2 regions of the Enterocloster sp. HCN-30185 genome follow, and region 1 is predicted to be linked to the other one. Evidence: predicted binding sites of a transcription regulator. Region 1 holds the regulator's gene; the other holds the start of a gene.
What was found. Region 1 encodes Rex, which represses fermentation and respiration genes when NADH is low (regulators of the CRP and FNR family bind a similar motif). Its sites were predicted from a motif close to ATTGTTAANTANTTAACAAT; they were not measured.
Positions count from the first base shown of each region.

Region 1 (7,644 bases):
GGCTTGTAAGCCGCGCCATTTCCCCCAAATGGGGAGTGATCACAATATTTTCCGTATAGTAGGAGGTCAGATAGGGGTGAGATGCAATGGTATTTAAGCCGTCCGCATCAATGATCACAGGCACAAAGGCGCTTGTAAGGATATCCTCTACCAGATATTCCACATAAGGCTCGCTTCCAAGACCAGGGCCTAAAACCACCACATCTGCCCAGTTCATCTCAGCCTCGATCCGTTCCTTAAAATCCTCTCTCCCGCCTAAAAGCTCTTCCGGACGATAAGAAGAAATAATGGCTTCCGGAAGAAGGGTCTGTAAAACCGTCCTGTTTTCTTCCACGGTCAGGATTTTTACAAGTCCAGCTCCGGCCCTGTAGGCTCCAAGAGCGCTAAGATAAGCTGCTCCGCTCATGTTTTTAGAGCCTGCTGCGATCAGCACGCGGCCAAAGGTCCCTTTATTTGAATAGGCTTTCCGCTCCGGTACCCGGTTTAAATCGCTTTCCTCGCAGGCATACGCCATAGAGATCGGATCCTCCTCTTCCGGCTCTGCCCTTAAGGCCTCCTCAGGAAAACCGATGTCTGCAACCGTAACATTTCCCGCATAGTCCCTTCCCGGATATACGGCAGTTCCAATCTTCTCCCAGCCAAAGGCTACGGTTTCATCTGCTTTCAGAGCAATCCCCATCACCGCTCCCGTACCGGAATGGATCCCGGAAGGAATATCGACAGCAATGCACCATGGCTTTGTTTTTCCATTCCCTTTAAGAATCTCTGCTGCAAGCTCCATACAGGCTCTGTATTCTCCCTGGATTTCCCGGCTTAATCCCACACCGAAAAGGCCGTCGAAAAGAATCCCGCAGTTTTCTGCTTCCTCTTTCATAAGTTCCCATTTTTTTACAGGTATCCCCAGCTTCCTGGCAATGGAAAGCTGGAGCTTTAATTCTTCTGTCGCCTTTTCCTCTGAACTGGCCAGAAAAATAACTGCAGGAAGTCCTTTTAAATAAACCATCCGGGCTGCCGCCGCTGCATCCGCTCCATTATTTCCCACACCGCACAGCGCCCAGACCGGACTGTGTGCGGCAAATGCTCGGGCTGCCTTTAATGCGCAGTCTGCGACCGCCAAAGCTGCCCGCTCCATTAAAACCAGGGAAGGAATCCCGACCTCATGGATGGTGTAATGATCCACTGCTTTCATCTTTCTACCTGTCAGAAGGGTTCTCATATCATGTTCTCCTCTCTGCGGACGTTTCCTTTTCGCCCACTGCAAATGCCATGGCAAAATCCTCTGTATTGGAGATAGACACATGGATCTGTGTCAGCCCCATTTCCTCAGATCGCTTTTTAGCGCCGCCGTAAAGATTGACATAGGGTTTTCCAAGCTCATCCCGAAGCACCTCGATATCTCCGGGCATAAATCCCCGGAACCCGGTGCCGAACATCTTTGCCACGGCCTCCTTCACAGCAAAAGAGCCGGCCAGCTTAGAGGCAGACCCCTTCGCTTGCCGGCTTTCCGTCTCCGTAAATGTGCGAGCGACAAAATGAGGCCTCCTGCAGGCCTTTTCCATGCGCTTTATTTCGATCAGATCGGTTCCAACTCCCAGTATCATCCTACTTGCTTCCTGTGCGTTCGTTTTTTTCATCCCGGTCCAGCATACTGCATACCCGGTAGGACAGCCGCATCAGACTTTCAGACAGATGCACATTTTCCACAACTACATCCTCCGGTACAACAAGATCCGTATGGGCGAAATTCCAGATTGCCTTGATTCCTGCTGCTACCAGACGATCCGCAATCTCGGGAGCCTTTGTCTTTGGTATGGTAAGAGCCGCGATCTGGATCTCATTCTCTTTTATAAAGCTTTCCAGATCGTCCACGGACCGGATTTCAATCCCGCGGATCACCAGACCGATCAGCTTGGGATTGATATCAAACATCCCTTTGATCACAAAACCTCTCCGTTCAAAATTTGTATAATTGGCGATTGCCTGTCCCAGATTTCCGGCTCCGATGATGATCAGATTGTGCTGCTGGTCGATTCCCAGAATCTTTGCAATTTCCGAGTACAGATATTTTACATTATAGCCATAGCCCTGCTGTCCGAAGCCGCCGAAATTATTCAGATCCTGGCGGATCTGAGAAGCTGTAACCTTCATGCGGTTGCTCAGTTCATTGGAAGAGATACGCTCCACTCCTTCTTCAATCAGCTCCCCCAGATAGCGGTAATAGCGGGGCAGTCTCGAAATAACCGCTTTCGATATTTCCTTGCGTTCCATCCTGTGCCACCCTCTCCTTATATGATTCAATCTAATGCTTTCTATTATAATCGGGCGTTAAAAAAATGTCAAATCACTTTCAGGATGTTCTTGAAAAAAATATGTTCCTATATTATACTGATTGGTGCATATTATGCAAAAAACATAGAATTTATGCTAAAAAAGGAGTTTTGAAATGATCCTGTCATGCAGCAACATCAGCCGGTCCTTTGGAGATAACCATATCCTCAAACGGGTCTCATTTCATATAGAGGAACATGAAAAAGCCGCTGTCGTAGGGATTAACGGCGCGGGAAAATCCACTCTTTTAAAGATCATCATCGGTGATCTGGCACCAGATGAGGGAAGTGTAACCTGGGCCAAGGGCGCTTCCATCGGATATCTGGCCCAGCATCAGGATCTGGAGGGCGCTGAGACCATTTATGACGCTCTTTTAGAGGTAAAGCGGCCTATCCTTGAAATGGAGGAGCGTCTACGAAACCTTGAACAGTCCATGAAATCTGCCTCCGGTGAAGAACTGGAGGCTATGCTTTCCGAATACAGCCGCTTAAACCACGCGTTCGAGCTGGAAAACGGCTACGCCTGCCGCAGTGAAATTACGGGGGTATTAAAGGGTCTGGGATTTTCAGAGGATGAATTTTCAAAGCCCATCCAGGCGCTCTCCGGCGGCCAGAAAACCCGTGTATCCTTAGGCAAGCTTCTCTTAACCAAACCCGATATCCTGCTTCTGGACGAGCCCACCAACCATCTGGATATGGAGTCTATTGCATGGCTGGAAACCTATTTAAAGGGCTATTCAGGAAGCGTGATCATCGTGGCCCACGACCGGTATTTCCTGGACCGTGTGGTTACAAAGGTCATCGAGCTGGACAATGGCACCGCCACTGTTTTTTCCGGCAATTACTCCGCCTACAGCGATAAAAAAGCCATGCTCAGAGACGCACAGATCCGTGCTTACTTAAATCAGCAGCAGGAAATCCGCCATCAGGAAGCGGTCATTGCCAAATTAAAATCATTTAACCGTGAAAAATCCATCCGAAGGGCAGAAAGCCGGGAAAAGATGCTGGATAAAATCGAGCGTCTGGAAAAGCCAGTGGAAATCAACGATTCCATGGATATCCGTCTGGAACCGGACGTAGTCAGCGGAAATGATGTACTCACCGTCACAGACTTAAGCAAGTCCTTTGATACTCAGACATTATTTACACATGGCAGCTTTGAAATCAAACGTGGGGAACGGATTGCGGTTATCGGAAATAACGGTACCGGAAAGACCACGCTTCTTAAGATCATAAACGGCCTGATCCCTGCTGATGCCGGAGAAATCCGCCTGGGCGCCAAGGTTCATATCGGCTACTACGATCAGGAGCATCAGGTCCTCCACATGGATAAAACCCTGTTTCAGGAAATCCAGGATACCTATCCCAATATGAACAACACTCAGATCCGCAATACCCTTGCTTCTTTCCTCTTTACCGGTGATGATGTGTTTAAGCTGATCAAGGATTTAAGCGGCGGCGAACGGGGCCGCGTTTCACTTGCAAAGCTTATGCTTTCTGACGCCAATTTCCTGCTCCTTGACGAGCCCACCAACCATCTGGACATTACCTCAAAGGAGATTCTGGAAAGTGCATTAAACCGATATACAGGAACGGTGCTTTACGTGTCCCATGACCGCTATTTCATCAACCGCACCGCTACCCGGATTCTGGATCTGACCGGACAGTCCTTTATAAATTATATTGGCAATTATGATTATTATCTGGAGAAAAAGGAGGATGTGGAGGCTGCATTTTTTGCAGGACGAGGCTCTGAGGCTCCAAAATCAGCTTTAGGCCGTCCGGCTGATGCCGGAACGGGAGCTTCTTCCGGTACCGCTGCCTCCTCTTCTGCTTCAGATACAGGGGCCAAGCTTGACTGGAAGGCTCAGAAGGAAGAGCAGGCCAGGATCCGCAAACGTCAGAATGAACTTAAAAAGACCGAAGACGCCATCCACCAGTTAGAAACAAGAGACAGCGAGATCAATGAGCTGCTGGCGTTGGAAGAAGTCTATACCGATGTGTCCAGACTGATGGAGCTGAACAAAGAAAAGGATTCCATCAGTGAAAAACTGGAAAAACTTTACGAATTATGGGAGGCGCTGGCAGAGGAATGAAATTAAAACGTATTCTGGCTCTTCTTGGAGTCCTTCTCCTTGCAGGGCTTGTTCTCCTGTTTTTTATTCTGGCTCTTACCGGGGCTTCCAAAAATACACTGATGGCTGTGGCTTTTTCGATCCTCTTCTTTTCCGTCCTGTTTTATGCTATGGCGCTGATGGCAAGGGTATTAAAGCATGGGGACGATCCAGGTCAGGAAGAGGATGAACGAAAAAAAACATTGTAGGTTATTGATAAAGCGGGAACCTCCCGGGAGTATGTCTTCATAGGCTGCGGTCATGAAAATGACCGCAGTTTCCTTTTTTACGATAGGATCTGAATTTCTGCTGTCAACCTCTGCAGTTCATTCCGTGTAAATCTTACTAATTTTTTTCTCTATGAAATCCCCTTAATGGCTGCTTCCCCATCGGATGAATACCATCTTCTGTTTCACGGACAGGGTATTGTCCTGCCAGCTGCTCTAAATATTTCTTTCATTTTTTCAGAAGGCTACCGTAATATTCTTCCTGTGTCAACTATACATCCCACACATTTACTGGATTTCTTTTTTATTTTCATTATCGGGTTTTTCTCCCATTCCCGGTTTATTGTCCATTTCTCCGGGTCTTTTACCATTCTCCGCTGGTTCCCTTTCCATGGGCGCTCTCCCGCCTGTGGGAACTTCGCCGTTCTCAGGCCCCCTACCGCCTTTAGGAGTCTCACTGCCAACGGGAGCCTTTCCATTTTCAGGAATATCGGCGCCGTAAACAAGACTGTCCATAGTAATCATTTTCTCCTCCGTACCGGCTGTTAATGAATAGCTTTCTCCCTGTCTGATATCCGGGCTGCTAATGAGGACAGATGAATATTCTTTTTCTGCTTTCCAGGATAAAAGCTCTGTGCCGTCACTGTTTTTCAGGGCGATCTGCGTTCCGGCTTCCTGCGGATTCAAAGTAACCATTATTATCCCCTGGGTAGAAGATAGATCAAAGTTTTGTGCCATACCGGATGCGCCTGATGAAGCAAAAATTCCTCCTGTGACCACTGCTTTTCCATTATAATCCAATGAACTATTTCCACCATTGACCGGTCCGGATAAATAGGTTTCTCCACCGGAAATCATAAGATCTCCATTTGAATCAATCCCATCTCCTGACGCGTTGATTCTCAGACTGCCGCCTGAAATTGAAATATAGGCTCCTTCCATAGATACAAACGGATCTTGTCCTTTTTCCATACTGCTTCCGTCTCTGCCTCCGGCAGCATTCACACCGTCGTCAGATGCTGTAATATCGATCTGTCCTCCTGTAATATCGATCGTCAAACCTTCTATTCCTTCGTAGCTTTCTGAAATCTTAATACTGCCTCCGGAAATGGCAGCTCCGTCATCTGCATGGATTCCATCATCTCTGGAAGACAGAGTGTAATCTCCTCCGGTGATAAAAACATCTCCATTAGAGTGGATTGAATCATCTTCTGTATCCAAACAATACGTTCCCTCTTTCAAAAGCATTTGTGCTCCGGCCTTTATACCTTTCGCACTTTTTTCCTGCTCCTCCTGTTTGTGTTGTTCCAGACTGTTTTTTTCTTCTGCGGAAACGCCTCCCTGTCCTGTAGTTATTTCATAGGTTCCATTTTCTGCCAGCAGCCAGTTTCCAGCGCTGATCCCGTCACCCTGGGATTGGATTTTAAATATTCCATCCTTCAGATAGATAAATCCAAGAGTTTCATCTTCATCATTCTCAGAGTGAATTCCATCTTTTCCTGAAAGGATTTCATACGTTCCCTCAGCAATGCGCACACTGTCTTTTCCTTCAATCCCATGCTCAGCCGCCGAAATCTCATAGCTGCCATCAGCAAAGATCAGATCGGCTTTTGACACAATCCCGTGTCCGGCTGCTGCGGTTACTATAAGTTTTCCCGTTCCGTTGAACAACAGATCGGCTTTTGAGAAGATTGCCCCATCGATCGTATCCTCATCAATGTCTGCGTAGACGCCTCCATTTGATACGGCGTTTTCTGTACCATCTGCCAGCGTAAGAAACACTTTATCGGCAGACGCAATATAGACCGCCGCCGAATCCTGATTGGAAATGGCTGCCTGGTTAAATACCAGATGTACTTCATCTGTAGTTTCGGCATTTACAATGAGCATACCGTCTGACAGGCTTCCGGAAAGAAGATAGGTTCCTTCATCCGTAATCGTTACCGTATTCTGATCGATCACAACGGTGTCCGTATCACAGAAGGAACCTTCATCGGACAGCTGGATGATTGTACTTTCCGCTTCATTATATTCCACATTTCTGTCGCTGTCAGAAAACATATCGGATGTATCTATTTCAAAAGATGTGGTTTTTTCGGAATTTTCCCCTGTTTCCATGCTTTCATTCGTCGGATCATTTTCGGCTGTCCGGGTTTCATCTGCACTTTGTACTGTGCCTGGTTCCGTGCTGCTTCTGGCGCATCCGGATAATAAAATAATACCTGTAATAAAAATACCTGCGATTTGCTTTTTTCTCATTCTTCTGCCTCCTATGTAAGTTTAAATAAGCTCCCCATATTTGTGGTTTTCACCTGCTGAAGTTCATAGTATGCCATACAAGTTCCTCCTGATATTTTTGATTTTCTTACTATAAGGAGCAGACCTTAACTCAACTTAAAAAAGCTTTTAAAAAATAAAAAATCCGCACAGATAAACTTGTGCGGAGTGCCGATAAGGCCTTATGCCGGAAATAAGATTGAAATCTGTAAGGATTTTTCATCCTTTGTTTCAGCTGTGATCTTCCCTCCATGGGCTGCCACGGTTGAAGCTGCGATGGATAATCCCAGCCCGTATCCTCCCGTTTCAGAATTTCTGGAGCTGTCTGTACGGTAAAAACGGTCAAATAAATGAGAAATCTGTTCTCTGGAAATAGATTTTGTCGTATTAAAAACGGATAGCCGGATCCTGTTTTTCTTTTTCTCAAGGGTCACAAGGATAGTTCCGTCTTCATCCGAATATTTTACAGCATTATCCAGCAAAATCGTGAGCAGACTATGGATTGACTTCTGTTCCCACTTCATGGATACCATGGGAGAGATGGAACTATAGCAATCCATCAAATTACCGCACATAATTGCACGAACAAACCCCCCCTAAACAATCTGAAACTCGAACGGTCGAAAATGCCCTTTCGATTGCTGCTGGAAGTTCTGATGCGACTCGGACTTTTTCTTTCCTTTATTTATACACCATCAG
Region 1 covers NZ_JBBKBT010000004.1:248,754-256,397, forward strand. The annotation lists gene WKT10_RS07000 (NAD(P)H-hydrate dehydratase) at 1-1,216, opposite strand, end outside; gene acpS (holo-ACP synthase) at 1,218-1,601, opposite strand; gene WKT10_RS07010 (redox-sensing transcriptional repressor Rex) at 1,603-2,268, opposite strand; gene abc-f (ribosomal protection-like ABC-F family protein) at 2,444-4,423, shown strand; gene WKT10_RS07020 (hypothetical protein) at 4,420-4,650, shown strand; gene WKT10_RS07025 (carbohydrate-binding domain-containing protein) at 4,957-6,927, opposite strand; gene WKT10_RS07030 (sensor histidine kinase) at 7,128-7,505, opposite strand.

Region 2 (7,644 bases), on a different contig from region 1:
TCATCAGCAATGTAGATCCGGATGATGCGGCTGCAGTGCTTGGTTCGATTGATGTTGCTCATTCTATGTTTGTGCTGGTTTCCAAGTCGGGTACTACGTTGGAAACTCTGACAAATGAGTCCTTTGTAAAGGATGCTTTAAAGAAGGCAGGTCTGGATGCCTCCAAACATATGGTTGCAGTAACAAGCGAGACCTCACCTCTGGCAAAGAGTGATGATTACTTGGCAGCCTTCTTTATGGATGATTATATCGGAGGCCGTTTCTCATCTACTTCCGCAGTAGGCGGGGCAGTCCTGTCACTGGCATTCGGACCGGAGGTGTTCGCTCAGTTCTTAGAGGGTGCGGCAGAGGAAGATAAGCTGGCAGCAAAGGAAGACCTGCTCCAGAATCCGGATATGCTGGATGCGCTGATCGGCGTATATGAGAGAAATATGTTAGGCTATCCGGCAACAGCCGTTCTGCCTTATTCACAGGCATTAAGCCGCTTCCCTGCGCATCTGCAGCAGGCAGACATGGAGTCTAACGGAAAGTCCGTGAACCGGTTTGGTGAGCCTGTAAACTATGTCACAGGCCCGGTCCTCTTCGGCGAGCCCGGAACAAACGGACAGCATTCCTTCTACCAGCTGCTCCATCAGGGAACCGATATTGTGCCGATCCAGTTTGTGGGATTTAAGAATAGCCAGATCGGAACAGACGTTGTGATCGAGGACAGCACGAGCCAGCAGAAGCTCTGTGCCAATGTGGCTGCTCAGATCGTTGCATTTGCCTGCGGCAAAGATGATGAGAATCTGAATAAGAAGTTTGAGGGCGGACGTCCCTCCAGCATTATCATTGGAGAGCAGTTAAATCCCAAGGCACTTGGAGCACTCCTTGCACATTTTGAAAATAAGATCATGTTCCAGGGCTTTGTATGGAATGTAAACAGCTTCGATCAGGAAGGCGTACAGCTGGGCAAGGTACTTGCAAAGCGCGTACTGGCCCATGAAACAGACGGAGCGCTTCAGGTTTACAGCGAGCTTTTGAACATCTGATCAAACAGAAGAAAAAATATACTTGCGAAGAGAAAAACCGTCCGTTATACTGATAGTATCAGTGAGGGCGCAGGTCTGGTTTGGGGATTCCATTCCTGTCTTTCACGGAAAGACGGGTTACAGATATGAAGGATATCATGGATGAAGATAAGAGACTGGAAGAAGAGCTCAAGGAGCTGCGCCAGGTTCCCATAGACGAAAATGACAGAAAAAAGAAAAAGAGCCGCAGAAGCCGCAAAAAAACGGCAAAACGCAGGGGATTTCCCTTTGCAGCCGTATTTATGGCTCTTGTGGTAGGCGTTCTGGCAGGACTGGGCGGCGGTTACTACGTATGGGGCTGGGAACGGCCCTATACGGTAGATCTTAAGGCAGTAGAGGTTCCGGATTGGGTAAAGCAGGAGTTTATCCGGAAAAATATTTTTTCAAGGCCGGATGTGAGCCGCAGGAAGATCAACAATATTGTGCTTCATTATGTGGCAAATCCCGGTTCCAGTGCAGAGGGCAACCGAAATTATTTTGACAGCCTGGCGGATCAGGACAGCCAGAAAGGTGGCACCTCTACCAGCAGCCATTTTATTGTGGGCCTGGAAGGAGAGGTGATCCAGTGTATCCCGATCAATGAGATTGCCTACGCAAATGCTCCCAGAAACGAGGATACTCTTTCCATTGAGGTCTGTCACCCGGACGATACGGGAAAATACAGCGATGCTACATATGAGTCTGTCGTGAGGCTTACAGCCTGGCTGTGTACCCAGTTAAAGCTTAAAAGCAGCGATGTGGTGCGCCATTATGATATCAACGGTAAGCTGTGTCCGAAATATTATGTGGAGCATGAGGAAGAGTGGAAGCAGCTGAGAAAGGACATTGATGCGGCCATGAAGGAGCTGTGATCTGCGATACTGCATAAAAAAGCGGGGAGATCCCTACAGGGGGATCATCTCCGCTTTTCGATTATGGTAAATCGTATAGTAATGAAAGCCGCACTGCTTTAAAAGCTCCTTTGCGCGGGTAAATCCATATCCCAGATGCTCCGGAGCATGGGCGTCAGAGCCGATGGTGATGTGTTCGCCGCCCATCCTGCGGTATTGCTTTAAAATCTCTGTATCGGGGTTTTGATGACTCAGCCTGCTGCGGAAGCCGCCCGTATTGCATTCCAGAGCCTTTCCATTTTCAGCCAAAACCCTCAAAATAGAATCAATCTGCTCTTTAAAGGCAAAATAGCTGTAGACAGAAGCACTGTCCGGAGCATAGCGTGCGGCATAGTCCAGATGGCCCCAGGAGTCAAAGAATGGATGAAAGGCTCTGGCGCGCTTAAAGGAAAGGGTGAAAAACTCCTCAAGTCCCTGCCTGGAACCGCAGGCTTCCCAAAAGGAGGGATAAAAGGGATCATGGGAGCGGATAAAATGGCTGGAACCGATGATAAAATCAAATTCAGAGCCAAAATCCTTATGAAATTTTTCCAGGTACCTGCAGATGTGAAGCTGCAGCCCCAGTTCGATGCCGATATTGATGCGGATTTTATCCCGGTATTCTTCTTTAAGAGTGTTCAGGGCGGACAGATACGAGGGAAGATCCAGCTCAAAGTTATCCTCACAGAAGGATGAGTCGCGGTCATGATGGTCCGTAATGGTTATTTCCTTCATTCTCATAGAAACGGCCCGTTCAATCTGAACACGGGCGGGTGTATTTGAATCGCCGGAAAAAGCGGTATGCAGATGACAGTCGCAGATCATGCAGGCTCCTCCTTTCAGGCCGGATGCCAAAGGCGCGGCGTTTGATGATAAATATTATACCTGCGGCAGATAAAAAGTTCAAGGCTGACAAACAAATTTAGGGGAAAGAGGTAAAATGCTGTAATTTCCCGCACAAATTGTTATAAAATTAACGAAAAGGTAGAATTAAAAAAAACGCTTGCTATTTTGGAAAAAATTGATTACAATGAGTACAAGTTGATTATTATTTAACAATAATACAATTTAACAACTAGGAGGAATTGAATCATGGCAGTAAAAGTTGCAATTAATGGTTTCGGACGTATTGGCCGTCTGGCATTCCGTCAGATGTTCGGCGCAGAGGGCTACGAAGTAGTTGCTATTAACGATCTGACTGATCCTAAGATGTTAGCACATCTGTTAAAGTATGATACCGCTCAGGGCGGATACGCTGGCCACATCGGCGAGGGCAAGCACACTGTAGAGGCTGGTGAGGATTCCATCACTGTTGACGGAAAGAAGATCACGATTTACAAGGAGCCAAAGGCTGCTGACCTTCCATGGGGAGAGATCGGTGTAGACGTAGTATTAGAGTGTACCGGTTTCTACTGCTCTAAGGATAAGGCTCAGGCTCATATCGATGCAGGCGCTAAGAAGGTAGTTATCTCCGCACCCGCAGGCAATGACTTAAAGACTATCGTATTCTCCGTAAATGAGGATACTCTGACTGCTGAGGATACTATCATTTCCGCAGCTTCCTGTACAACAAACTGCCTGGCTCCAATGGCTAAGGCTCTGAATGATTACGCTCCTATCCAGAGCGGTATCATGAGCACCATCCACGCTTACACAGGCGATCAGATGATCCTTGACGGACCACACAGAAAGGGCGACTTAAGAAGAGCACGCGCAGGCGCTGCAAACATCGTTCCTAACTCTACAGGTGCTGCTAAGGCTATCGGCCTGGTTATCCCAGAGCTGAACGGCAAGCTGATCGGTTCTGCACAGCGTGTTCCTGTACCGACCGGTTCTACCACTATCTTAACAGCAGTTGTTAAGAAGGCTGGCGTTACAAAGGAAGACATCAACGCAGCTATGAAGGCAGCAGCTTCCGAGTCCTTCGGCTACAACGAGGATCCGATCGTATCTTCTGACGTTATCGGCATGAAGTACGGCTCCCTGTTCGATGCTACTCAGACCATGGTAGCTCAGATTGCTGAGGATCTGTATGAGGTTCAGGTTGTTTCATGGTATGACAACGAGAACTCCTACACAAGCCAGATGGTAAGAACCATTAAGTACTTTGCAGAGCTGGCTTAATTATTCAGTTTTTTAGTAGACTCATAAAAAGGGTCCGGTCGTCAGGGCCGGGCCCTTTTTACGCAGTATGAAAGGGGTACATCCATTATGTTAAATAAGAAATCTATCGACGATATGAACGTAAAAGGCAGAAGAGTGCTGGTGCGCTGCGATTTCAACGTGCCGTTAAAGAATGGTGAGATCACCGACGAGACACGTATCGTGGCTGCTCTGCCAACCATCAACAAGCTGATCGCTGACGGTGCAAAGGTAATCCTCTGCTCCCACTTAGGCAAGGTAAAGAATGGCCCTAACGAGGGTGAGTCTTTAGCTCCTGTCGCAAAGAGACTGAGCGAGAAGTTAGGCAAAGAAGTTGTATTCGTAGCGGATTACAACGTAACCGGCGAGGCGGCAACCAAGGCTGTAGAGGCCATGAACGAAGGCGATGTGGTTCTTCTTCAGAATACCCGTTTCCGCGGCGCTGAAGAGACAAAGAACGGCGAGGCATTCAGCAAAGAGTTAGCAGATCTAGCTGACGATTATGTATGCGACGCATTCGGTTCCTCCCACAGAGCACACGCTTCCGTAGAGGGCGTAACCAAGTTCATTTCTGCCAAGGGAGGCACAAATGCAGTTGGCTATCTGATGCAGAAAGAGATCGATTTCCTGGGAAATGCAGTTGAAAATCCTGTAAGACCTTTCGTAGCAATTCTTGGCGGTGCAAAGGTTGCTGATAAATTAAATGTTATCTCTAATCTGTTAGAGAAGTGCGATACTCTGATCATCGGCGGCGGTATGGCATTTACTTTCTTAAAGGCAGAGGGCAAGGAAATCGGAAAGTCCTTAGTAGATGATACCAAGTTAGATTACTGCCGTGAAATGATGGCAAAGGCAGAGAAGCTTGGCAAGAAGCTCCTTCTTCCTGTAGATGCAGTAGTAGCAGCTTCCTTCCCGGATCCAATTGATGCTCCTGTTGAGGCAGAGAACGTATCCGTAGATGCTATGCCTGCTGATAAGATGGGGCTGGATATCGGCACTGAGACTGCAAAGATCTATGCTGAGGCTGTAAAGTCTGCAAAGACTGTTGTATGGAACGGACCGATGGGCGTATTTGAGAATCCGACTCTGGCAAAGGGAACCATCGCAGTTGCCGAGTCTCTGGCTGAGACAGATGCAACTACTATTATCGGCGGCGGCGATTCTGCAGCAGCTGTAAATCAGCTGGGATTTGCTGATAAGATGAGCCACATTTCCACCGGCGGCGGCGCTTCTCTGGAGTTCCTTGAGGGCAAGGTACTTCCAGGTGTAGCAGCAGCAGATGACAAATAAGGCTGTATAGCATAAGTATACCGCCCGGACCGGAGATAAGCCTGCGGTCCGGGCGGTCCATTTACAGAATCAATGTGTGTAAAGGAGAGATAATCATGGCAAGAAAGAAAATCATTGCAGGCAACTGGAAGATGAATATGACCCCTTCTGAGGCAGTAGCACTGGTAAACGAGTTAAAGCCTTTAGTAGCCAATGATGAGGTGGATGTAGTGTTCTGTGTACCTGCTATTGATATTATCCCGGCAATGGAGGCTGCAAAGGGAAGCAATATCAATATCGGTGCTGAAAATATGTATTTTGAGGAAAAGGGTGCCTATACAGGTGAGATTTCACCCAATATGCTGACAGACGCAGGTGTAAAATACGTGATCATCGGACATTCCGAGAGAAGAGAGTATTTTGCAGAGACAGATGAGACTGTAAATAAAAAAGTATTAAAGGCATTTGAACACGGTATTACCCCGATTATCTGCTGCGGCGAGTCTCTGACTCAGAGAGAGCAAGGGATTACTATTGACTGGATCCGTCAGCAGATCAAGATCGCTTTCTTGAATGTAACAGCAGATCAGGCAAAAACTGCAGTAATTGCATATGAGCCAATCTGGGCCATCGGAACCGGAAAAGTAGCTACCACAGAGCAGGCAGAAGAGGTATGTGCAGCCATCCGCGCTTGCATTGGTGAGATTTATGACGAGGCAACTGCAGAAGCTATCCGCATCCAGTACGGCGGTTCTGTATCTGCTGCATCTGCTCCCGAGCTGTTTGCACAGGCAAATATCGATGGTGGTCTGGTAGGCGGCGCTTCCTTAAAGCCTGATTTTGGAAAGATTGTAAATTATAAGCAGGCGTAAGCCAATAAGGAGATAAAAGATTATGAATAAGAAACCAGTAGTTCTTATGATCCTGGACGGATATGGTCTGAATAAAAACTGCGATCACAATGCAGTTTGCGAGGCTAAGACTCCGGTTATGGATCAGTTGATGAGCCAGTGTCCTTTTGTGGAAGGTCAGGCCAGCGGCCTGTTTGTAGGACTTCCTGATGGACAGATGGGTAATTCTGAGGTAGGCCACTTAAATATGGGTGCAGGACGTGTGGTATATCAGGAGCTGACCCGCATTACCAAGTCGATTGAGGACGGCGATTTCTTCCAGGTTCCTGAATTTTTACAGGCAGTAGAAAACTGTAAAAAGAATGATTCCGCTCTTCATCTGTTCGGTCTGGTATCTACCGGCGGCGTACACAGCCATTTAACCCATATCTATGGCCTGTTAGAACTGGCAAAGAGAAATGGCCTGGAGAAGGTATATGTACACTGCTTCCTGGATGGACGTGATACACCTCCGGAATCCGGTAAGGATTTTGTGGCTCAGTTAGAGGAAAAGATGGCTGAGATCGGCGTTGGAAAGGTAGCTTCCGTTATGGGACGTTACTATGCAATGGATCGTGATAAGAGATGGGATCGCGTAGAGCTGGCTTACAGAGCACTTACAAAGGGTGAAGGTAAGGCAGCTGAGAGCGCTACAGCCGGTATTCAGGCGTCTTATGATGATGGAAAGGCAGATGAATTTGTAGTTCCTTTCGTTGTAACCGAAAACGGTGCTCCCAGAGCTTCCATCAAAGATGGCGACTCTGTTGTGTTCTTTAACTTCCGCCCTGATCGTGCAAGAGAGATTACTCATGCATTCTGTGACGATGAGTTTGACGGCTTTGCAAGAGAGAAAAAACTGGATCTGGTTTATGTTTGCTTTACAGACTATGACGAGACCATCACAAATAAGCTGGTGGCATTTAAGAAGGAGCAGATCACCAATACCTTCGGAGAGTTTCTGGCTGCTCACGGCAAGAAGCAGGTACGCATTGCCGAGACAGAGAAGTACGCTCACGTTACCTTCTTCTTTAACGGCGGAGTAGAGGAGCCAAATGAAGGAGAGGATCGTATTCTGGTGCCTTCTCCAAAGGAAGTGGCTACCTATGATTTAAAGCCTGAGATGAGTGCAAACGGCGTATGCGACAAACTGACAGAGGCTATTCGCTCAGGAAAGTATGATGTAGTGATCATTAACTTTGCAAATCCGGATATGGTGGGACATACAGGTGTTGAAAATGCAGCCATCAAGGCTATTGAGACGGTAGACGCCTGTGTAGGAAAGGCCGTAGAGGCTGTAAAAGAAGTGGACGGTGTAATGTTTATCTGCGCAGACCACGGAAATGCAGAACAGCTGGTAGACTATGAGACAGGTGAGCCATTCACTGCTCATACCACAAATCCTGT
Region 2 covers NZ_JBBKBT010000007.1:32,564-40,207, reverse strand. The annotation lists gene WKT10_RS09225 (glucose-6-phosphate isomerase) at 1-1,031, shown strand, start outside; gene WKT10_RS09220 (peptidoglycan recognition protein family protein) at 1,169-1,921, shown strand; gene WKT10_RS09215 (histidinol-phosphatase HisJ family protein) at 1,955-2,764, opposite strand; gene gap (type I glyceraldehyde-3-phosphate dehydrogenase) at 3,032-4,063, shown strand; gene WKT10_RS09205 (phosphoglycerate kinase) at 4,148-5,371, shown strand; gene tpiA (triose-phosphate isomerase) at 5,467-6,222, shown strand; gene gpmI (2,3-bisphosphoglycerate-independent phosphoglycerate mutase) at 6,245-7,644, shown strand, end outside.
Region 2: a site for Rex is predicted at 2,980-2,999, ahead of gap (type I glyceraldehyde-3-phosphate dehydrogenase). Genes of this name have one in related genera too.